DNA from 2 places in the Aeromonas sp. HMWF016 genome. Region 1 is predicted to be linked to the other one. Evidence: riboswitches for the same ligand, from Rfam matches in the RefSeq annotation. Region 1 holds a riboswitch; the other holds the start of a gene.

Region 1 (14,995 bases):
TCTGCTGGCTCTCGTCACCATAGAAGATCACCGAGCGATACTGGGTGCCGATGTCCCCGCCCTGACGCATCCCCTGCGCCGGATCGTGCTGTTCCCAGAACAGTCTGAGCAGATCGCCGTAGCTGATCACCGCCGGATCAAACACCACCTGTACCGTCTCGGCATGGCCGGTCAGGCCGCTGCAGACCTCTTTGTAGGTGGGATTCTGGGTAACGCCGCCCTGATAGCCGGCCGCGGTGGAGTAGACGCCCGGCTGCTGCCAGAACAGGCGCTCCACACCCCAGAAACAGCCCATGCCAAACCAGGCGATCGCCATGTTTTCGGGCCAAGGCCCCTGAGTGGGGTTGCCATTCACCGCATGCTGCTGACCAATCACCATCGCTTCGCGTCGTCCCGGCAGGGCATCTGCCGGTGAAATAATCTGTTCCATGAATTCTGTCCTTGTATAAAACCCTGTGAAATCACACAGCTGACGAAAAGGAGCATCGAAGATAGCAGTTTATCGCGCCGGATCAACCGGCGGGCCCCTCCCCGCTCGCTCCGGCGGCCATCTGCGCTTCGAACCATCCTTTCCCGATCCGCACGGCCAACCCGCCCCTCGTGGACCAGAAACGGCAAAAATCAATATTTAGTCTTGATTTGTGAATTAATTTTCATATATTGAGCCAATCGCTGTTTTTTTATGGAAGAAATATCAAGTGCGTGAACGCGAACCCAGTCTGGTCAATGCCTTCCGGCAATCCACCCCCTATGTCAATGTCCATCGGGGTGCCACCTTTGTGCTGATGATGGGGGGAGAAGCCATCTGCCACCCCAACTTCGCCAATATCGTCAGCGATATCGCCCTGCTGCAGACACTGGGCATACGCCTGGTGCTGGTGTTTGGTTCACGTCCGCAAAACGATGAAGCGCTGGCCCGCGCCGGTATCGAGGCCCAGTATCACAAGCGGATCCGGGTCACCGATGACGAAAGTTTCACCATCATCAAACAGGTGTGTGGCGGCCTGCAATATGACATCACAGCCCAGCTATCCATGGGGCTCGCCAACACACCCATGCAGGGGGCGCGGATCAGCGTGGTGAGCGGCAACTTCGTCACCGCCCAGCCGCTGGGGGTGGATGATGGCATCGACTTTTGCCACAGCGGCCGGGTGCGCCGCATCGACGTGGAGGGGATCACCCGCCAGCTCGACCAGAAAAGTCTGGTGCTCATCTCCCCCATCGGCTGTTCGGTCACCGGCGAGAGCTTTAACCTGAGCTCCGAAGAGGTGGCCCGCCGGGTAGCGGTCGATCTCAAGGCGGACAAGCTCATCTGCTTTAGCAGCACCCAGGGGGTAATGGACAGGCGCGGCGAAGCCATCTCCGAGCTCTTCCCCGAACAGGCCGAAGAGCTGCTGGTGGAGCTGGAGCAGGCTGGCGAAGAGATGTCCGGCACCGCCCGCTACCTGCGTGCGGCCATTGCCTCCTGTCGTGGCGGGGTTCCGCGCTCCCATCTGGTGAGCTATCAGGATGATGGCGCCATGCTGCAGGAGCTGTTCAGCCGCGACGGTCTCGGCACCCAGATTGTGCGGGAAAGCGCCGAGCAGGCCCGTGCCGCCACCATCGAGGATATCGGCGGCATTCTCGATCTAATCCGCCCGCTGGAGGAGGAAGGCATTCTGGTGCGCCGCTCCCGCGAGCAGCTGGAGATGGAGATCGACAAGTTCACCATCATCGAGCGCGATGGCCTGATCATCGGCTGCGCGGCCCTCTACTGCTTTATGGAAGAGGCGATGGCGGAGATGGCCTGCGTCGCCATCCATCCCGACTATCGCAACTCCAACCGGGGTGATCAGCTGGTGGCCAAGGTGGCCGAGCGGGCCAAACGGCTCGGCATCCGCCGCTTGTTCGTGCTCACCACCCGCTCCATCCACTGGTTCCGGGAGCGGGGGTTCGAGCCGCTGGAAGTGGAGGATCTGCCGGTTGAGCGTCAGCGCCTCTACAACTGGCAGCGTCGCTCCAAGGTTTTGTCAAAAACCATTGTGTAACCCATTGATTCTGCGTTGAGTTAGCTGACATTTTGAACTTTTTTACAAACTCGATTGACAGTCCAATCCAACGCAAGGTATTTCTAAATGCACTCCACCGCCATGGTGGAGCCAGAAGAGGAGCGCTGCCCAGGCAGCCCGAGGGAGGACGCCAGAGTCCGGTGAACTTGGGTCAGGGGGAGCAGCGCCGAGACATCTGAGGAGACTGGAAACCTCAGTGTCGGCTGCGGGGGCTGAATCCCCCGGGTTGTCATCGGTAGTGGTCATCCCCCACCGCGCCCTGTCAGGGGCGGGTACGGGATGGGCTCTGCGGGTGGAGTGCTTCTGGCCGGGATCGCTTCGCACATTCCTGCCATTTTCAGCCTCCTCCTCTCTTTTTTGCCCGATGGATCCGGATTTTTAAATTAAGACAGGAGTAAGCAATGAGCCCGATCAATGTCGCCAAGTTTGGCGGAACCAGTGTCGCCAACGCCGCCGCCATGAACAACTGCGCTGATATCGTGCTGGCCAATCCCGCCACCCGCATCGTGGTGCTGAGCGCCAGCGCCGGCGTCACCAATCTGCTGGTAGCACTGGCTCAGGGCGAACTGGACGAAACGGGCCGCGACGAGCAGCTTGCCAAGCTGTCCGACATTCAGCAGGCCATTCTGGCCGATCTCGGCAACCCCGGCGATGTGAGCGCCCTCATTCATGGCCAGCTGGACGAGATCCGCCTCATGGCCCAGCAAGCCCACCAGCAGACCGATGCCGAACTGGCTGATCGCCTCATCGCCTGCGGCGAACTGATGTCGACCCGCCTCTTTACCGAGCTGCTGCGCCAGCGCGGCGTCAATGCCCACTGGCAGGATGTGCGCCAGTTGATGCGCACCGACAGCCGCTTTGGCAAGGCCACCGTCGATCTGAACGCGACTCGCGATCTTTGCCAGCAGACGCTGGGCCCGGTGCTCGGCGACAGCCTCGTCATCACCCAGGGCTTTATCGGTGCCGATGGCGATGGTCGCACGACTACACTTGGCCGTGGCGGCTCTGACTACAGCGCGGCCCTGCTCGCCGAAGCCCTGGATGCCGCCAGTATCGAGATCTGGACCGATGTGCCCGGCATCTACACCACGGATCCGCGCCTCGTCACCCGGGCCCGCCCCATTCCCGAAATCAGCTTTGTCGAAGCGGCGGAGATGGCCACCTTCGGTGCCAAGGTGCTGCACCCGGCCACCCTGCAACCGGCGGTGCGCCAGAACATTCCGGTCTTTGTCGGCTCAAGCAGGGAGCCGCAGGCGGGGGGAACCTGGATCCGTTCCACCACGGACACCAGTCCGCTGTTTCGCGCCGTGGCCCTGCGTCGCCAGCAGGTGCTGGTCACCCTGCACAGCCTCAACATGTTCCACGCCTATGGCTTTCTGGCCGAGGTGTTCGGCATTCTGGCCCGCCACCGCATCTCGGTGGATCTCATCACCACCTCGGAGGTGAGCGTGTCGCTCACCCTGGATCACACCGGCAGCCAGAGCAATGGCGAACCGGTGCTCAGCGACAAGGTGCTGGCCGAGCTCAGCCAGCTCTGCAAAGTCGAGGTGGAGAACGAGCTGGCTCTGGTGGCGCTGATCGGCAACCGGATGAGCGAGGTCAACGGCGTGGGCAGCCGGGTATTCGATGCCCTGCGCGACCACAACATCCGGATGATCTGCTACGGCGCCAGCGCCCACAACCTATGCTTCCTGGTCAAAGAGGGCGAAGCGGGCCAGATCGTCAACCGCCTCCATCAGGAGCTGCTGGACTGACCCTCACGGCTGGCAAATCCGACCATGCAAAAGGGCACCCGCAAGGTGCCCTTTTCATTTCTGTTTCGCTGAGGCGTTGGCTCAGGCGCAGGTGGTCACCGGCAACTGGCACGCCATCACTTCGCGGCGCTGGCGCTGCAATCTGGCCAGCAGCTCGCTCTGGCCCAGCCCCAGCTCTTCGCTGGAGAGATTGTCGACCAGCAGCTCGTAGTGGTTGGTCACCGCCTGCTCCAGCCAGTCGAGACGACGCAAAGTGAGCGGGCTGCAGCTGCGGCCACTGAGATCGTCAGCCACATCGAGCCGGTGGCTGCGATACATATCCCGCCACCAGTTGGCGACCAGCGCCTCGTCGCTCGCCAGCGCGGCGCTCCACTCCCCCTGCAGGGCGTGCAGACGAGCCAGCACCGGGGCACTGGCTCCTTCGCGGATCAGGTGATGGATCTCCCGCTTCACCCACTTGAGGCAAAGTTCGCGCCAGTAGCGAAATTGCGGCAAAGGATCGGCTTCATCGAGCCAGAGTCCGGAAAGGGTGCGGGTCTCCAGCCGCTCCGGCACATGAAATTGCGGGTCGACCAGCCCATTGGAGTTGTATTCGAAACGGGGATCAAAGGGCCACATGTAACCAAAATCGAACACGCTGATATGTTCGCCGTCATCGAGCAGATTGCCCGGGCTCGGATCCCAGTCGAACCAGCCCCAGCGAGCCAGCTCCCCCTGCACCTCCAGCATCTGTGCCAGATTGCGCTCGTTGAGCTGATGCACCGGCACGCCCCGCAGCCAGGGCGAGACCAGAATGCCGGCACGGGCCGAACCAAAGCTGGTACAGACCACGTGGGAGAGCACGGTGGGATGCAACTCGCGCAGCGCTTCAATTTCGCGCCGCCGCTCCAGCTCGGTGAGGAAAGCGGTCTTGCCATCGAGATTGGCGACCAGCGAATCGTTTCGGCGCCGCTTGAGGCACCAGTGATGGCCATCGATCTTGAGATGAAACACCTCGGCGGTAAGACCGTGACGATAGACCTTGATCACCGACGGATGGGAATCCTTGAGTCTGACCAGCTGCGCCACGGGAAGCGGACAGTCACGTTCGCGCCCGACCCGGATCTCCTCCTTGCTCTCGAGCATACGCAGCAATCTGGCTTGCCGTGCCATCACCTTGGGATTCATACATGTACCTCCTGTCGCTACTGAGAGACTAAACAGCACCTCTCTCGCAGACCAGCAGCAAACGTTCATGATGACGCTTTCATCACATATTCCGGACAACCTCTCGATCGGGATCACAATATGCAGGGCCGAAGTGCAACCAAAAATTCATCAGGCGGTCATTAAATTGACATCCATGAACCGGCCACGCACCATCGGGTCAAATAGTATGCAGATGATCTGCATCTCTCTCACTTGCTCAAAGGATGAGCTGATATGAATCGCCCCTTCTCAGGCCGTCGCCGCGCCCTGAGTCTCTCCCGCCTGCTGCTGATCCTGCTCGGTGGCCTGCTCATCGTGACCCTGCTGCTGCCGCTCATCAATCCCGGCAGCTGGCTTGGCCGTGCCCAACCGCTGGTGCTGGGGCCCGCCGACAATCCGCTGGCCACCCTCACCCGCCACGCCCTTCTCTACAAGAGCGACAGCCGTGGCCTCTATCTGGTGGTGCGCAGCCAGTGGCAATTGCGAGGGCAGCTCCAGCCGGGGGACAAGGTGCGGGTGGAGCTGCTCAACGACAAGGGGGAGCGGATCGACGAGCTGAGCCAGCCGGTGGAGAAGCGTCAGGTGTGCCGCAACAACCGCTGCACTCTGGATCTCAACAGCACGTTGCGCGCCCCGGACGATGCGCTGGCCAGCCGTTACCAGCTGCGGATCGGCCTGCTGCTGGCAGACCGCCCCGAGAGCGGTGACTTCAGCCAGATCCTGCAGACCCTGCCGGAGCAGGGCTTCAACCTCACCTACCTGATGGTGAGCCTGACGCTGGTACTGGCGCTGAGCGCCGCCGTGCTGAAGGCGGTGCTGCCAAGGCTGCGCCGCAGTCTGCGCTGGCGCATCATCGGCAGCCTGCTGCTCGGCAACCTCACCTTCGTGCTGCTGCACGGCTTCGTGGTATTCAAACTGGGGGAGTTTCTGCTCTGGTCAGGCTTTCGCCCGGAGCACTACTATCTCGCTTGGGGCAGCATGGTGCTGGGCTGGAGCCTCTGCGCACTGGCCGGATTCAACCTCTACATGGGGCTGGTCTTTACCGCCCTCTCCGGCATAGGACTGCTGGCCAACTTCATGAAGATCGCCATCTACGGCGTGCCGCTCGGCGGCGATGATCTCGGCAACCTGATGGCGCTGCTGCGGATCCTGCAGGATCAGCACCCCGTCGTGCCGCTGCTCGGCGGCGCTATCGCGCTCTTCCTCTGCTGGCGCTTTGCCCTCTCCCGCTGGATCCTGCGCACGGCCGCCGCCACCGTGGCCTTCTTTGCCCTTTGCGTGTTTGCCACCCAGACCAGCAACAAGCTGCTGGGGGCCAACGTGCGCTACGTGGATCGGGCGGTCAACTACCACAGGGACATCATCCGCTCCGGCCCCGGCCTCTACCTGTTCAATCTGGTGGACGAGATGCTGGAGCAGGGCAGCGTGTTTCGCTACCCGCTGCAGATCAACGAATTCACCCCCCAGCTGAGCCAACCGCCGCAGGGGGCTGCGCCGCGCTGGGATCTGGTGATCGTGCTGCAATATGAGTCGCTGATGCTCGACTGGCAGGGGCGGCTCTGCGCCCCCGTTCCCACCCTGAACCTGCCCGCCACCATCCAGCAGTGGCACAAGACCATCCACTCCCCCACCACTGGCGGCATGACGGTGCTGGCGGAGTTCGAGATGAACACGGGCCTGCCGGTGGGGCTGCTCAAGCAGGGGGTGGTGCCCTACTACTACCTCTCGGATCAAGTGCCGGGGCTGGCCCAGAGCGCCAACCAGAGCGGCTACCAGACCCTCTTCGTCCACCCCTATGTGGAGAAGTTCTGGGGCCGCGCCAAGGCGATCCCGGCGCTTGGCTATCAGGAGCGCTGGTTCGACAGCCGCTTTACCACCCTCGAGCACAAGGGGCTCTATATCTCGGACGATGCCCTCGTCGATCACCTGCTCAAACGCAGCGAACAGGATGACAAACCGCTGTTTGCCTACGCGGTTACCATGCAGGGGCACGGCCCCTTCGATGGCCCCCGCTATCAGGCACAGGAGCACAGCGGCGCCTGCCCGAACGAGAGCGAGAGTGACAGACAGCTGCTCAACACCTACTACACCGGGGTGGTAGATGCCATGGCCTCGCTGGAGCGGCTGCTCAAGAGTCTCGATCAGTCTGGCAAGCGCTATCTGGTTGTCGCCTTTGGCGATCACCAGCCCTTCCTGATGTCGGCCGGCAAGGGCATTCACGGCGACAAACCGGCGCGCGATGCCACCTATCAGATCCCCATGATGGCCTTCACCCGCGCCGATGATTCCCTCAATCTGGCGACCCAGTTTGCGCCGGTGCGCCAGCTCTATCAGATGGGACAGGCCACTCGCCAGCTGCTGGCCGGCAACCTCACCCCCATCAGCGACGGCCCCCTGCTCCATCCGGTGCTGGGCGAGGAGAAGGGTTTCGACGTCTCGCCGCTGGTGCCGCAGATCCGCGCCAGCTTCCGGACCGATGCCCTGCCCTGACAATGTCATCCCCCAACAACAGACAAGGCCGCATCGGCGGCCTTGTCTGCTTCCTGCCCCCCGTCAGGCGCTGTGCCACCAGGGCTCAAGCAGCGTGAGCTGCTGGCGGTCGAGATCCAGCTCCGCCTCGACGCCCAGCGGCAACGTCAGCATGGGGTGGGTATGGGCGCAGTCAAACTCCGCCAGAATGGGGAAGTGCGGCTCCCCCACCACCTCCAGCAGGATATCGAGCGGGCGCTTGCCGCTGCCCTGATCGTTGAACAGCTCGTGCTTGCCGAGGATAAGGGCGCCGATCCGATCAAACACCCCGCACAGCTTGAGATGGGCGAAGGAGCGCTCCACCGTCTCGGCGGATTTCAGGCTGTCCTCTAGCAGCAGAATATCGCCACGCTCGATGGCCGGCATATAGGGGGAACCCCAGATCCCCGCCATGGTGTTGAGGTTGCCGCCCATCAGCCGCCCCTGCACCCGACCTGAGCCCACCGAGATCAGCCGATTGGGCTGGCACTGCTTGGCCCGGTTCTGGTTTTCCCAGTCCAGCCGCTCATCGCTCCATTGCGCGGGGGTCGGCAGCGTACAGGGGACGCCAGCCTCGTCGGCCAGCACAATCTGTAAAAAACTGGCCAGCGTCTCATCCACCAGCGGCGGCAACTCGCCGAATGAGGCCACCAGCGCCGGGCCATAAAAGGTAACCAAACCAGTCTGGGCATAGATGCCGAGCAGCAGGGCCGTCACATCGGAGTAGCCCACGATGATCTTGGGATCCCGTTTTAGCGCATCAACATCGAGGTAGGGCAGCAGGGAGTTGGAGTTGCTGCCGCCAATCACCGACATGATGCAACGCACCTCGGGGTCGCGAATAAGGGCGTTGAGCTCCTCGGCCCGCGCGGCGATGGAACCGGAGCGCCAGTGATCCTGCTGGCCGGTGAGGCTGCCCGCCTTGAGCCGGAAGCCCTGCACTTCGAGAAAGGCTTTTGCACGGGCAAAACGGGTGGGCGCCCAGGCGGTTGCCGCGCTGGAGGGGGAAAAAAAAGCGATGGTGTCGCCGCGCTGGAGTGGCGGGGCAAGGAGTCTCGTCATCAGTCACATCCCCCGGGGCTCATCAAACCGTGAAAACAGAGCCCTGACTATCCCTTATCGCCCCTGTTGGCACAACGGCTGGCTCGCCATCGTTTAGAAATACAAAACGCTTGATTCATTATTAACAGATATTCTAAACAAAACCACGCTCCTAGAATGACCTCATTGCGATAGCCAGCCCCCGCTGTCAGCCAGAATGGTCGCCCGGGCAAGCCTGAAGCTTGCCGCCGACCCACTCTCTTGCGACGCCGATTTCAATGAGGACCCCGTCATGAATAGAACCGCATCCCCCACGGCACTGGTTGTTGAAGGTGGCGCCATGCGCGGCATATTTGCCAGCGGCGTGCTGGATGCGTTTATCGAACGTGACTACCGTCCCTTTGACTTTGCCATCGGCGTCTCGGCCGGCGCGACCAACCTCCTGGCCTATCTCGCCAGCCAGCATGGCCGCAGCCACGACATCCTGACCGAGCTGGCCTGCACCCCGGAGTTTCTCGACCCGCTGCGTTTTGCCAAGGGGGGCAATCTGGTGGATATCCACTGGCTCTGGCACACCAGCTGCCGCAAATACCCCCTCGATATCCATCGCTATCGAGAGAGCGGCATCCCCTTCTATGCGGTGGTGACCAATGCCCTGACCGGCAAGGCGGAGTACATCCGGGTCAAGCCGGAGAACATGGATGAGGTGCTGCCCGCCAGCTGCGCCATTCCCCTCGCCTCCCGCGAATATCCGCAGGTGCACGGGGTGCCGATGACCGATGGCGGGGTGGCCGACTCCATCCCGGTGATCGAGGCCTACCGCCGCGGCGCCCGCCAGATGACGGTGATCCTCTCCGAGCCGCTGGGCTACCGGCTCAAGCCGATGCCCTTCCCCTGGATGATCCGCACCCTGCTCAAGACTCACCCCGCGCTGGCACAGGCGCTGGAGCAGCGGGATCGCAGTTACAACGAGGCGCTCGATTTCATCGCCAATCCGCCCGCTGATTGCCAGATCGAGGTGATCGCCCCGGCCGACTACTTCCCTGTTTCCCGTTTTACCCGCGATATCAACAAGCTGGAGATGGGATACGTGATGGGCAAGTGCGCTGGCTATCAGGCGGCCCTGCTCAATTGACAAGGGTTTTACAGGCATGACCCGACCTGCCGCGACGCACACGCCGCCACACAAGAACAATCGGGTCAGTTGAACAAGATGAGTCATAAACCGGACCGCGGCGAGAGCGGCGTAGCTCTCCCGGCTAGTCAATACCGGGACAGACACGCCCCTTTCAATGCCAAGGCATGTCACCCTCAGACAAGGTGTTTATTTATGTCGTTTCTTCTCACCCAGCCCGCGCTGGTGCAGCTGTTCGAACGGCTGCTGCCCGATTACCGGATCATGGCCCCTGCGGCCGAATATCGGGGCGGTCGCTTCTCCGACACCGACAACGTCACCTACCACAGCATCCGCCATCCGGCCGATCTGGTGTGGCAGGAGAAGTCCCACTTCTCCCCGAAAGAGGTGGTGCTCCCCATCACCCAGACCCTGTTCCACTTCGACAATCTGGAGCTGCGCGAATCGAAGGTGGAAGCCAAGCCCACCCTGCTGTTCTTGCGCAGCTGCGATATCCACGCCCTGCGCAGGCTGGATCAGGTCTATCTCAAGAACGGCCAGAACAGGGACGTCTACTACGCCCGGCTGCGCAGCAAGCTCAAGCTGGTACTGCTGGAGTGCCGCGAGAGCTTCGAGAACTGCTTCTGCGTCTCCATGGGCAGCAATGAGACCCGGGACTACGCCGCCGCCATTCGTCTGAGCGATGAGGGCGCCCGCATCGAAGTCAAGGATCCCGAGCTGTTCGGCTACTTTGCCGAGCTGGGTGAATCCGATGACTTCGCCCCGGAGTTTGTCCAGAGCAACCCGGTCAAGGTGCGCACCCCGGACAGCGTCTGTGACGACCCCCAGCGGATCCGCCAGATCCTCACCGATCATCCGGTCTGGGCCGAGTACGACAGCCGCTGCATCGGCTGCGGCCGCTGCACCACCTCCTGCCCGACCTGCAGCTGCTACAGCGTGCACGACCTCACCTATGCGGAGAACCCCAAGCAGGGTGAACGTCGTCGCCAGTGGGCCAGCTGCATGGTGGATGGCTTCAGCGACATGGCCGGTGGCCACGGTTTTCGCGCCAAACATGGCGAGCGCCTCCGTTATCGCGCCCTGCACAAGGTCAACGACTACAAGGCCCGTCAGGGGGAGGAGCACATGTGCGTCGGCTGTGGCCGCTGCGACGATCGCTGCCCTCACTACATCTCCTTTAGCAACATCATCAACAAAATGACCGATGTGGTCGAACAGACCATCGCAGCCGACCACGCGCAGGGGGCGAACTGATATGTGCCAGTGCCAACAAACCGCAACAGCAGAACAGCAGCAGGAAGCGGTCGAAAACCGCCTGCTGCCCAAGGCCTACACCATTCTGGCCATCGAGCGTCACACCGAACTGGAGTGGAACTTTCGGGTCTCCCGCGACTTTGATGTCCACTACGGCCAGTTTGTGGAGATCTCCCTGCCCACCGTCGGCGAAGCGCCCATCTCGGTCTCCGACTATGGCGATGGCTATGTGGATCTGTTGATCCGCAAAGTCGGCAAGGTGACCGATGCGCTGTTTGCCCTCGATGTGGGCGACAAGGTGTGGATGCGCGGCGTCCACGGCAACGGCTATCCGCTGGAAGCCTATCGCAACCAGCACCTCATCGTGGTGGCGGGCGGCACTGGCGTCGCGCCGGTCAAGGGGCTGCTGCGTCGCTTTAGCAAACACCCGGAACAGGTGAAGTCCCTCGACATGATCCTCGGCTTCAAGAACGAGCAGGCGGTGCTCTATCGCCACGAGATGCCGCTCTGGGCCGAGCGCCAGAATCTCATCGTCACGCTGGATGAGGGTGAGGAGAGCGAGCAGTTTCGCATCGGCCGGGTCACCGATTACATCGACCAGCTGGATCTCTCGGATAGCGAGGATATCCAGGCCATCGTGGTCGGCCCTCCCGTCATGATCCGTTTCGTGGTGCTCGCCCTGCTTGAGCGCGGCATCCCCAAGGATCGCATCTGGGTCGACTACGAACGCCGCATGGCCTGCGCCGTCGGCAAGTGTGGCCACTGCCGGATGGGCGACACCTATATCTGCGTGGATGGCCCGGTCTTTCGTTTTGACCAGGCCCAGCATCTGATCGACTGAGGGAGAACACCATGAGTCTCGATATCGACATCATCAAGGCCCGCGCCAAGAACGAATACCGCCTCTCCAAGGTGCGCGGCGAAGCGATGATCAGCGTACGCATTCCCGGCGGGATCATGCCCGCCCACCTGCTGGCGGTGGCCCAGCAGATCGCCGAACAGTACGGCAACGGCTTGATCCACCTCACCACTCGCCAGAAGCTGGCGATGCCCGGCATCAAGTATCAGGACATGGACAAGGTCAACGCTGCCCTCGAACCCTTTATCAGGGAGATCGAGGTGGAGACCTGCGGCATCGAGGTAGCGGACACCCAAGCCGGTTACCAGACTATCGGCGGGCGCAACATCGTCGCCTGTCAGGGCAACACCATCTGCCAGAAGGGCAATATCGACTGTACCGGGCTGGCCCAGCGGATGGAGAAGCACCTCTACCCCAACCCCTATCACCTCAAGATGGTGATCGCCGGCTGTCCCAACGACTGCGCCAAGGCCAACATGGCCGACTTCGGCATCCTCGGCATCGCCAAAATCCACTTCAATGCCGAGCGCTGCATCGGCTGCGGCGCCTGCGTCAAGGCGTGCAGCCACCACGCGGTGGATTGCCTCGCCATCAAACATGGCAAGGCGGTCAAGGAGGAGAGCAAGTGCATCGGTTGTGGCGAGTGCGTGCTGGCCTGCCCGACCATGGCCTGGCAGCGGGATCCCAAGCAGCTCTACATGGTCAAGCTGGGGGGACGCACCAGCAAGAAGACTCCCCGTACCGGCAAGCTGTTTCTCAACTGGGTCACCGAAGAGGTGCTGCATGCGGTGATCAAGAACCTGTTCGAGTTCGAGGCCGAGATGCTGGATGGCAAGCCCATCTACCTGCACATGGGTCACCTTATCGACCGGGCCGGTTATCACAAGTTCAAGGAGCGGGTGCTGCGCGGCGTCACCCTCAACCCGGAAGCCATGGTCGCTGACCGTATCTTCTGGGCCGAAGATCAGTACGTCGCCAACATGCATGTCAAAGCGGTGCAATAGGAAAAACCTCGTTTGGGGAAGCTGATCATAGTGGCCGACAACCGGTGGGGATCTGTCGTTGGCCCGGGCGTGGATCACGCTTCCCCCTTTTTATTCCCGTTGGGGGCCTTTCCCCCGACCATCCGGGGTGCGTCACGGCGCGCCCCGTCATCTGGCCCGGCGCGGCATTGCGAGCGGGCCAGCATCCGGAGCCTGTTATGGACTTTCTCCCTCTCTTCTGTCAGCTGCAAAACAAGCCGGTGCTTATCGTCGGCGGTGGTGAGGTAGCGGTGCGCAAGGCGCGCCTGCTGCTCGATGCCAAGGCGAAGATCACCATCAATGCCCCGCACCTGGAACCCCAGTTGATGAGCTGGGCCGAGCAGGGTCGCCTGACCGTCTGCGCCGCCGACTTTCACCCCGAGCTGCTCGATGGCAAGTGGCTGGTGATCGCCGCCACCAACCAGACCGAGGTCAATCATCAGGTCTTCAGCGAGGCGAGCCTGCGCCAAATCTTCTGCAACGTGGTGGACTCTCCGGCCCACTGCAGCGCCATCATGCCCGCCATCATCGACCGCTCGCCGCTGATGGTGGCCATCTCCAGCGCCGGCTCGGCACCGGTACTGAGCCGCCAGCTGCGGGAAAAATTCGAAGCCATGCTGCCGCAGCACCTCGGCCAGCTCGCGGCGCTGGCGGGCAAGCTGCGCGAGCGGGTCAAACTCATTCCGGACAAGCTGGCCCGCCGCCACTTCTGGGAGCGGCTGTTCCGCCATGATCGCCTCGCCCGCCAACTGGCCCGTGGCCAGCAGCAGGCCGCCGAGCAGAGCGTCGTCGAGCTATTGAATGAGCCGGTGCAGAGCAAGGGAAGCGTCACCCTGGTCGGCGCAGGCCCCGGCGATGCAGGCTTGCTCACCCTGAACGGCTTGCAGCAGCTGCAGCAGGCGGATGTGGTGGTCTATGACCGGCTGGTCTCGCAGGAGGTGCTGGCACTTGTTCGCCGGGATGCCGAGCGGATTTTCGTCGGCAAGGAGGCGGGCCGCCACTGCGTGCCCCAGCAGGCGATCAACCAGCTGTTGCTGGAGCAGGCTCGCCTTGGCAAACAGGTGGTGCGCCTCAAGGGGGGCGATCCCTTTATCTTTGGCCGTGGCGGCGAGGAGCTGGAGACCTTGGCCGAGGCGGGGATCCCCTTCTCGGTGGTACCGGGCATCACGGCGGCCTCAGGCTGCGCCGCCTGCAGCGGCATTCCCCTCACCCACCGTGATCACGCTCAGCGGGTGCAGTTCATCACCGGCCACGACAAGGAGGGCAATATCGCTCAGGAGTGGTCGGCGCTGGCTGCGCCCCGCCAGACCCTGGTCTTCTACATGGGGTTGGCCCATGCCGGCCGCATTCAGGACGAGCTGCAGACTCACGGCCTGCCCGGCCACACCCCGGTGGCGCTGGTGGAGCAAGGCACCCGGCTCAGCCAGCGGGTAGTGCGCGGCGAGCTGCAACAGCTGGCGCAACTGGCCACTCAGGTAGAGAGCCCGAGCCTGATCATCATCGGTTCGGTCGTGACCCTGGCTGACAAACTGGACTGGTACGGCGAAGGCAATACTCTGGCCGGGGTGTAATCGCTCATAGCACGCCCCTTCACTAGACCAGTAAAAAAGCGACGCAGGCCATGGCCTGCGTCGCTTTTATCGGAATTGGGAAACAGATTTATTCGAAGGAGATAGGGCCAGTCGAGCCTGCATCACTATCCTGCCACTCGCTTTCACCGCGCACCCGCGGATCGCCCTGCAGGGTATAGAGGATCATTCCCTGACGGATCTGCAGCGCCCCATCGGCACGCTTGGCCTTGACCTTGACGTCGTTGACCCACACCTGCTCCTTGCCATCAACCCGGATGACGGCCACTGTCTGGCCAGTCCCGCTGTTTTTGGCAATCCACTTGCCCTGATAGGGAGAATCCCCCTTGGCCATCGGCAGAGAGGTGGCCTTACCTGCCGACCAGGATTGCACCGTGCAGATGCCGTTGGCACGGTTATCGTGCTTGATGGCGTAATCAATGCTCGGCTCGCTGGTGGAGGAATCAGCGCTGATACCGATCATGATCTTGCCGCTCTGGGCAGAGTAGGCATTGGGCGCATTGGTCTTCAGCGAGGCCTTTTTGCCGTTGATATAGACATTGCCATCCTGCGACTTGACCTGAATATTCATCGGGCAGGCAGCGGTAAAGTTCGGTA
Region 2 (8,142 bases), on a different contig from region 1:
GGCGCCAGATTGGCCCCCCTTTTTGATTCATAACCTTGCAGCAAGGTACGGGTTATTTGAACGCCCGCCCTTCCAGATAGTGTTTGCGGCACAGTGACACATAGCGATCGTTGCCACCGATCTCCACCTGTTCGCCATCGCGCATCACCTGACCTGCTTCGTTGACCCGGGAGTTCATGTGGGCCTTGTTGCCGCACCAGCAGATGCTCTTCAGCTCTTCAAACTTGTCAGCCAGACAGAGCAGATGGTAGGAGCCGGGGAACAGCTCGCCACGAAAATCAGTCTTGAGGCCATAGGCCATCACCGGAATATCCTGCTCGTCGACGATACGGGCCAACTGATAGACCTGCTCCTTGGTCAGGAACTGAGCCTCATCCACGATAAAGACATCGATATGTTTCTTGGCATGGCGCTCTTTCACCATTTCAAACAGATCACAGCTGTCGCTGAATACGTCCACCTTCAGTTCAAGGCCAACCCGGGCACTGATCACTCCGACACCGAAACGATCGTCGATGGCTGGGGTCATGGCCAGCGGGTGCATCCCCCGCTCCAGATAGTTGAAGTGTGCCTGAATGAGCTGGGTCGATTTGCCTGAATTCATGGTGGCAAACTTGTAGTGCAGTGAAGCCATGATACTGTTCCGAAACTGAATTTATGGGGCGCATGCTAACCAAAGCCCCCGCCAAAACCAAGGGGCCCGTGGGCCCCTTGCTCTATTAATGTTATGCCGTTGCGAGCGCTGGCTGCGCTTTGGCCTTTTTCAGGTGGTAACTGGTAAAGAGCACAAACCAGAGGGCGCTGACGCTGAAACCGGCAAAACCGGAGTGCATCAACCCCATCACCAGATAACCGAGAGCCGCACCGAAGGCGATGGCCAGCGCATAGGGGAGCTGGGTCATCACGTGATCGATGTGATGGCAACCTGCCCCCGTCGCAGAGAGGATACTGGTACTGGAGATGGGAGAGCTGTGATCCCCAAACACCGAGCCAGCCAAAACAGCAGCCAGCATCGGCAACATCAGGCTGATATCGCTGGCCGCAGCCATGTCACCGGCCAGCGGCAGCATGATGCCGAAGGTACCCCAGCTGGTGCCAGTGGCAAACGCCATGGCGCAAGAGAGAATGAATACCACGGCCGGCAGCACCTCGATTGGCAGATTGCCGTTGGCCAGAGATGCCAAGTACTTGCCAGTCTCCACATCGCGCACTACGGCACCGATGGTCCATGCAAACAACAGGATATTGATAGCCGGCAGCATAGCCATGACGCCTTGCGGCGCGGCCTTGATCCAGTTCTTGGCACCGAGCTTCAGACGCATTGCCAGACCAATGGAAACTACCAGACTACAAATGGCGCCATAGACCAGCGAGGAGCCCACATTGGTGTTTTCGAACGAGCCGAGCACGCTGAAAGGCAGCTCCTTTTCGCTGAGCGCTGCGGCACCCGAGTCGATCATGAAGTAGACGGTGGCAGCGGTCAGAGTCAGGATCGGCAGCACCATGTCGATCATGCCGCCATTGCTCTCCTCCGGACTATCCATATCCAGACCAATGGGGCGCCCCTTGGATTCATCCCACAACTTGCCTTCCAGCGCCCACTGCTCGTGTTGACGCATCGGGCCGATGTCGAGCTGAAACGCGATGACGACCAGCACCATGATCAGGGTGAAGACGGCATAGAGATTCATCGGGATCATCTCGACGAACGCAGAGATGGGGCTCTGATCGGTCAGACCGTGCGCCGCCATGATGCCGCCAACCAATGCGATGATATAAGCGCCCCAAGAAGAGATCGGCATCAGCACGCAGACTGGCGCAGCGGTGGAGTCGAGCAGATAGGCCAGCTTGGCGCGGGAGATCTGGAAGCGGTCGGTCACAGGACGGCAGATAGCGCCCACCGACAGGCTGTGGAAGAAGTCATCGATAAAGAAGGCAAACACCATCATGCCGGTGAGGGTCTTGGCCCCTTTGCGGGTCTTGGCGCGCTTGGCGGCCCACTCGGCAAAGGCGCGGGTTGCACCCGATACGCTCATCAGACTGATGAGGCCACCCAGCAGCAACATAAAGAGCAGCATGTTGATGTTGTCACGGTTGAGTGCACCATCAACCCAGAAAATCTTCAGCACGGTACCCAGCATATATTGCAGGGAGTCGAGGGGGGAAAACTGATTGAGCAACAGACTGCCGGTTAAAATACCGACGCCAAGCGACAGCAGCACGCGGCGGGTCAGGATCGCCAGGGCGACAGCCAATAAGGGGGGAAGTACGGACCAACCGGAGTCGGCGAAATGACTAATGTCCATGATCTCTTTGCACCTAAAGATTACAGGTGGAGATCTACCGAGAGGATCTAAAGAAACAAAACCTATGGGGAGGTTATACTCCTCAGCCCCTTCAGGTAGCGCTCCATAGTGGATGACTATGGCAGTCCTGCACCTATTAGATGCAGAACCAGCAGCCCGGTATGATGGCCTGGCCACTTCGGCGCTGACTCCTTTCCTTGTGCATCATCGGCATCACCCTCCGCACAAGTAGTCATAGGCAGCGCGCCTCTACTTAAAGGTATTCGAGAGACATTTTATCCAGCTGGCAGCTTATAGCAAGTTTTTTGATTAAATAATCATGATGTATGACGTTAGTACACCAAAAGGTAGTCAATTGATGCAGCTTCGCTTCTTTTTGCGACACATTTAACCAATTAAAGCCTCATAAGCATCCATTAATATGATTGAATGCCGAATATAATCTCTCGTGATGACGATTTATCTTCTACTTATTATTTTTACCCTTCTTGACTTATTTAAAGTGACACGTAAAAATCAGGATGAACATAATATTTCCTTCTGACTTGACGTGGACAATCCTATGAATGAATTTTTGAAAGTGCTGCTTAATATCCGCAGTCTGCGTGCCACCTGCCGTGAACTCTCTCTGGAGCAGCTGGAAGAAGCGCTGGAAAAACTCTCAGCAATCGTTGCCGAACGTCAGCAGGATGAAGCCGCTGAGCGTCAGGCTCGTGAAGAGCATCTGCGTAAAATCAATGAATATACCGAAATGCTGAAAGCTGCCGGTATTGATCCTGCAGAGCTGGTCAGCGCTGTTGCAGCTACTCCAGCCAAGGCAGAAAAAGCCAAGCGCGCCCCTCGCCCTGCCAAATATCGTTATGATGATAACGGTGTAGAGAAGACTTGGACCGGTCAGGGTCGTATGCCTTCTGCTATTGCCAAAGCAGTTGAAGCAGGTAAATCACTGGAAGATTTCGCTATCTGATTTCAGTGATAGATACCAATAAAAAACCTCGCTATTGCGAGGTTTTTTTATTGGCTACGTTCTGAATCTTTATCTGCGATCCGTGGCTTTGACCCAGAATACTTCTTGTCCCTCTGACTTGCAGATCAGATAACGGGCAATGGTAAAGAACCAGTCGCTCATCCGGTTGAGATAAGCCAGCGCATCAGGATTGACGCACTCTTCGCGACTCAGGGTCAACAGCAGGCGCTCACAGTGACGAACTAGCGTCCGCACCACATGGGCCTGCGCAGCCGCACGGGAGCCGCCGGGCAGAATAAACTGGCGCAACGGCGGCAAATGTTCGCTGTAGCTGTCTATTTGCTGCTCCAGCCTGTTAATCCATCTCTCATTGACCTGCCAAATTGACTCATTTTGGGCTGCGCTGGAAAATGCCAATTCACCGCCCAGATCAAATAGCTCTTGCTGCAACAACTGCAGATCTGCCAATAAACCTGCTTCTTGCTGGGGGATCTCGCAAATCAGCAGACCTATATGAGAGTTGAGCTCGTCAATATAGCCATAGGTTTCTACCCGCAAATGGTCCTTAGCCAAACGGGTACCATCTGCCAACCGGGTCATCCCCTTGTCACCCTGCCGGGTATATATTCTCATTCTGACATCCTGTTAATAATGGGAATAATCATCGACTCCAGCCCGTTGAGCTTGATCTCGTATGCAAGAGCCAATGTCTGGCCCAGTTTACCCGCCGGAAAACCACTGCGGGCCATCCACACCAGATAAGGCTCCGGAATATCGATAATGCGCCGCCCCTGATATTTGCCGTAAGGCATTTTATGGCTCAGGGTAAGCAGCACCTGCTCATCGGATAGCCACTCCATATTAATCGATATCCAGATATTTATGGGTCTGAATAGAGAGTCGCCAATTACGGGCAATACAGGTTGCCATCGCGAGCTGGGTGGCTCGTGGTTTCTGACTGATAGGCTGCAATGCGATAACAACATCCGGGCGCAGGTTCGCGGTAACCAGCAGAGTATCAAGCTCTTCGATATGATGTTCTGTTGCCACCGGATGCTTGATCTCGTTGGCCCGCTCAAGCGCAGAGACCAGCACCGGCAACCCGCCTTTCATGCCGATCTTGGGTGATACCGTGACCCAGGTCTGCTCATGAGTCTTGATTTCGCTGGTACCACTGGTTTCAATCTGAACCTGATAACCCGCTGCCAACAGCGCTGACGAGAGCTCGGTCAGATCGTAGAGACAGGGCTCGCCACCGGTGATCACCACATGACGCGCCTGATAGCCAAGCTCGACAAAGCTGGCGAGGATCTGCTCGGTAGTGAGCTGGCTCCAGCAATCCGACTCGTTGGAACGATCCAGCACACGCTCTCTGCCCACTTCACGAGCAGGATCGACCACCCAGGTATGTCGGGTATCGCACCAGGGGCAGCCCACCGGGCACCCTTGCAGGCGAACGAAGATGGCAGGCAGGCCGGTAAAGACCCCCTCCCCCTGGATGGTCTGGAATATCTCGTTGATTGGGTAGTGCATCTTGGTCACAGCTTGTTGCAAAAGCCGCGGATTATACCCCAATCATCAGCCAGAGGCAGGCTCATGCTCCGCTTTTCTCACCCAGTCCGGTTTTCTCACGCATTTTGGCCATGATCCCCGCTTTGTCTGCCTGATAACCGTCCAGTCCGCGGCTACGCAGATTACATGCGGGACAGGTGCCGCAACCATCGCCCGCGATGCCGTTGTAGCAGGTCAGCGTCTGCTGGCGCACCGTATCGAGATGGCCATAGTGATCCGCCAGCGCCCAGGTTTCGGCCTTGTCGAGCCACATCAGCGGTGTTTCAAAACGGATGCCGCGATCCAGCCCCAGGGAGACCGCCTGATTGAGTGCCTTCACGAACTCGTCGCGACAGTCGGGATAACCGGAAAAATCGGTCTCGCATACCCCGGTGATCACCGCTTCGGCACCGACCTGATAGGCATAAATAGAGGCCAGCGTGAGGAACAGGATGTTGCGGCCCGGCACGAAGGTATTGGGCAGGCCATTATCCTGCAGATCACAGCTCACCGGGATATCGTCACGAGTCAGCGCCGAGATAGCCAGCTCGTTGAGCAAGGTAACATCCATCACCTTGTGGGCGGTGACACCCAGCAGTTGCACCAGGTGGCGGGCGGTATCGATCTCTTCCCGATGACGCTGGCCATAGTCGAATGTGATCGCATGAACTTCGTCATAATTGGCCAGCGCCTGAACCAGACAGGTAGTGCTGTCCTGACCGCCACTAAATACCACAACTGCTTTTTTCATATGGAGAACTCCTTGCAATGTCATGTCCGGCGCCCCTCGGCAAAGGCTTGCCACTGGGTATTGAGCCGTTCGAAAAGGGTAAGCAGGGGGGCATAGCGTTCGGGCTCGCCCTCCCATTGAGATAACAGATGGTAGCCCGCCTCTATGGTCGAAAGGGCTTCAGGAAACGGCTTTTTACGAATCGCATATTGCCCTGCGATGGCACCTAGTCCGATCCGCGGCAAGCGGGCAAGCGCCGGGTTGCTCTGCAACATCCGAAAGGCTTTGCGCCAGGTGCCATCGAGCAGAATAAAAGCCACGGATGTCGCACCTGATGAGACACTTTCCATCTGCTGTCTCAGTTCTACTGGCGAAATAGCCTCTTCATCCGGCCAGAGCAGATAACAGCGTAAAGAGGGGTCGGCAAGCAGGTCGTTGAGCCACGTATCGCCGGAAAAATCCTCCCCGACCCGGATCTCTGCCTGTTGCAACGAGGCAGCCAGCAGTGCTGCCGTGCCCTTTGGGTGGGCCACTTCATAGGGATGCTGAAGAATGTAGAGAGGCGTACGGTTTTCAAGTGGCACGATATATTCGCATAGGCACGCTTTGAGGGCTCGGGTACAGCGTGTACAGTATCGACTGTTTTTGTCGTTGGGCTGTTTCATGTCGTCAGAAAAATCTGGATTGTTCTGGGTTATCACGCTCTCTCTCACCAGCTTGCTGCTTTTTGTTACCGTACCGGATCTTCAGCTCTCCTTCGACCGGGCAGAGATTGCTCAAGGTGAAGGGTGGCGGATCATAACAGGCAATCTGGCTCATACCAATCTGTGGCATCTGCTGCTCAATCTGGCAGGTTTAATTATTCTCTACTGCCTGTTTCGCGACTATCTGGGCAATAATCGGCTACCACTCCTGATGCTGCTGCTCTGGGGGGCCGTGGGGCTCGGGATCTGGTTCTGGTACCCCCACACCCAGTGGTATATGGGGCTGTCGGGCTCACTGCACGGACTGTTTGTCTGGGGAGCCATCCAGGATATCCGGCATGGTCGCCGTACATCGGGCTGGCTGCTGCTGGCTGGCGTGGGACTCAAGCTGGCAATGGATTTCTATAATGCAGGCGAGAGCCCGATATCGACCCTGATCGGCGCCAGAGTCCACATAGAATCTCATCTGATCGGTGCAGGTGCAGGCCTGCTACTCAGCCTGCACCCGGTCTCGGTGACTGCCGGGCTTACTCCCCCGCCAACTCGCGATTGATGGCAGCCAGCATCGCGGCCGGATCAGCAGCCTGAGTGATGGGGCGGCCAACCACCAGATAGTCGGACCCCGCATCTACTGCCGCTTTCGGCGTCATCACGCGGCGCTGATCACCAGCTTCGGTGCCGCTTGGACGGATCCCCGGGGTCACCAGCTTGAAATCAGCCCCCAGCAACGCCTTCAGCTCGCGTGCTTCGTTGGCCGAGCAAACCACACCGTCAAGCCCGGACTCCTTGGTCAGCCTGGCCAACCGGATCACCTGCTCGGCAGGGGTCACATCAAGGCCCAGCGGTGCCATGTCGGATTGCTCCATGCTGGTCAGCACGGTCACCCCAATCAGCAGCGGCGCCTTGTCACCGTAAGGCTGCAGCGCATCGACGGCTGCCCGCATCATTCGCTCGCCACCACTGGCATGCACGTTGACCATCCAGACACCAAGCTCGGCACTGGCTGCTACCGCCTTGGCGACGGTATTGGGAATGTCGTGAAATTTCAGATCCAGAAAGACATCAAATCCCTTGGCAACCAGCTGGCGTACAAACTGCGGGCCAAAAAGGGTAAACATCTCCTTGCCAACCTTGAGACGGCACTCGGCCGGAGAAATACGTTCAACGAACGCCAAGGCATCTGCTTCGTTCTGATAATCCAGCGCTACCAGTACTTTTGGATCGAGCATCTCACTTCCTATTGATGGTTATTCACCGTCCAGACCACGGATCGGCTTGATGGAACCCCACTGCCGGCAGGATGGGCACTGCCAGAACAACGAGTGAGTGGCAAAGCCGCACTGCCGACACTTGTGGGTTGATTTGATTTTGATCTGTTCGCCAACTAGCTGTTGCAACAGCTCGAGACTCTCCTTGGCCGGCCCCTCCTCCGCACTGGCCAGCTGAAAGCCGACCAGTTGGTAAAACCCTTTCATGGAGGGGTGACGGCGCAACTGGCGAAGCACCAGAGAGCGAGCCTGACTCAGGCCATCACGCTCCTCGACCAGCTGGGCAAGAGCCAGCGTAACCGTCACACCAGCATGCTCTTCAACCGCTTTCTCGAGCAGCGGGATCAGGGTGTGAGTACGCCCCAATTGCTGATAGCACTCGAGCAACTTGGGCATCGCTTCCGAGGCAAAATCGATATCCTGCTCAAATACCCGCAGCAGCTCCTTGCTTGCCTGTTCATACTCCCCCTCTTCCATTGCCAGCTCAGCCAGACGCAGACTGGCACGGGCACAGCCTGAATTGACGCTGAGCGCTCGCTTGAACTTGGCAAGCGCAGTGGACTTGTCGCCGTCACGCAGCGCGCTTTCAGCCTGCTCGCAATAAAAGTGGGAGATG

What was found. Region 1 has a riboswitch for lysine ahead of lysC (lysine-sensitive aspartokinase 3). Riboswitches for the same ligand answer to the same signal wherever they lie in the genome.
Region 2: another riboswitch for lysine. It lies ahead of AACS24_RS02375 (Na+/H+ antiporter NhaC family protein); the one in region 1 lies ahead of lysC (lysine-sensitive aspartokinase 3).

Annotation. Positions count from the first base shown of each region.
Region 1 is NZ_CAWNWX010000096.1:52,645-67,639, reverse strand. It holds gene msrA (peptide-methionine (S)-S-oxide reductase MsrA) at 1-430, opposite strand, end outside; gene argA (amino-acid N-acetyltransferase) at 699-2,027, shown strand; lysine riboswitch at 2,135-2,359, shown strand; gene lysC (lysine-sensitive aspartokinase 3) at 2,450-3,802, shown strand; gene AACS24_RS15970 (hypothetical protein) at 3,884-4,969, opposite strand; gene AACS24_RS15965 (LTA synthase family protein) at 5,225-7,480, shown strand; gene AACS24_RS15960 (S66 family peptidase) at 7,544-8,560, opposite strand; gene AACS24_RS15955 (patatin-like phospholipase family protein) at 8,832-9,674, shown strand; gene asrA (anaerobic sulfite reductase subunit AsrA) at 9,870-10,928, shown strand; gene asrB (anaerobic sulfite reductase subunit AsrB) at 10,930-11,769, shown strand; gene asrC (sulfite reductase subunit C) at 11,781-12,791, shown strand; gene cysG (siroheme synthase CysG) at 12,989-14,380, shown strand; gene AACS24_RS15930 (hypothetical protein) at 14,469-14,995, opposite strand, start outside.
Region 2 is NZ_CAWNWX010000020.1:27,403-35,544, reverse strand. It holds gene AACS24_RS02380 (thymidine kinase) at 53-634, opposite strand; gene AACS24_RS02375 (Na+/H+ antiporter NhaC family protein) at 726-2,306, opposite strand; lysine riboswitch at 2,395-2,566, opposite strand; gene AACS24_RS02370 (H-NS family histone-like protein) at 2,869-3,273, shown strand; gene AACS24_RS02365 (cob(I)yrinic acid a,c-diamide adenosyltransferase) at 3,343-3,906, opposite strand; gene AACS24_RS02360 (DUF3820 family protein) at 3,903-4,133, opposite strand; gene queE (7-carboxy-7-deazaguanine synthase QueE) at 4,135-4,806, opposite strand; gene queC (7-cyano-7-deazaguanine synthase QueC) at 4,868-5,575, opposite strand; gene AACS24_RS02345 (tRNA-uridine aminocarboxypropyltransferase) at 5,596-6,219, opposite strand; gene rrtA (rhombosortase) at 6,218-6,811, shown strand; gene pyrF (orotidine-5'-phosphate decarboxylase) at 6,786-7,487, opposite strand; partial or broken gene lapB (lipopolysaccharide assembly protein LapB) at 7,506-8,142, opposite strand, start outside.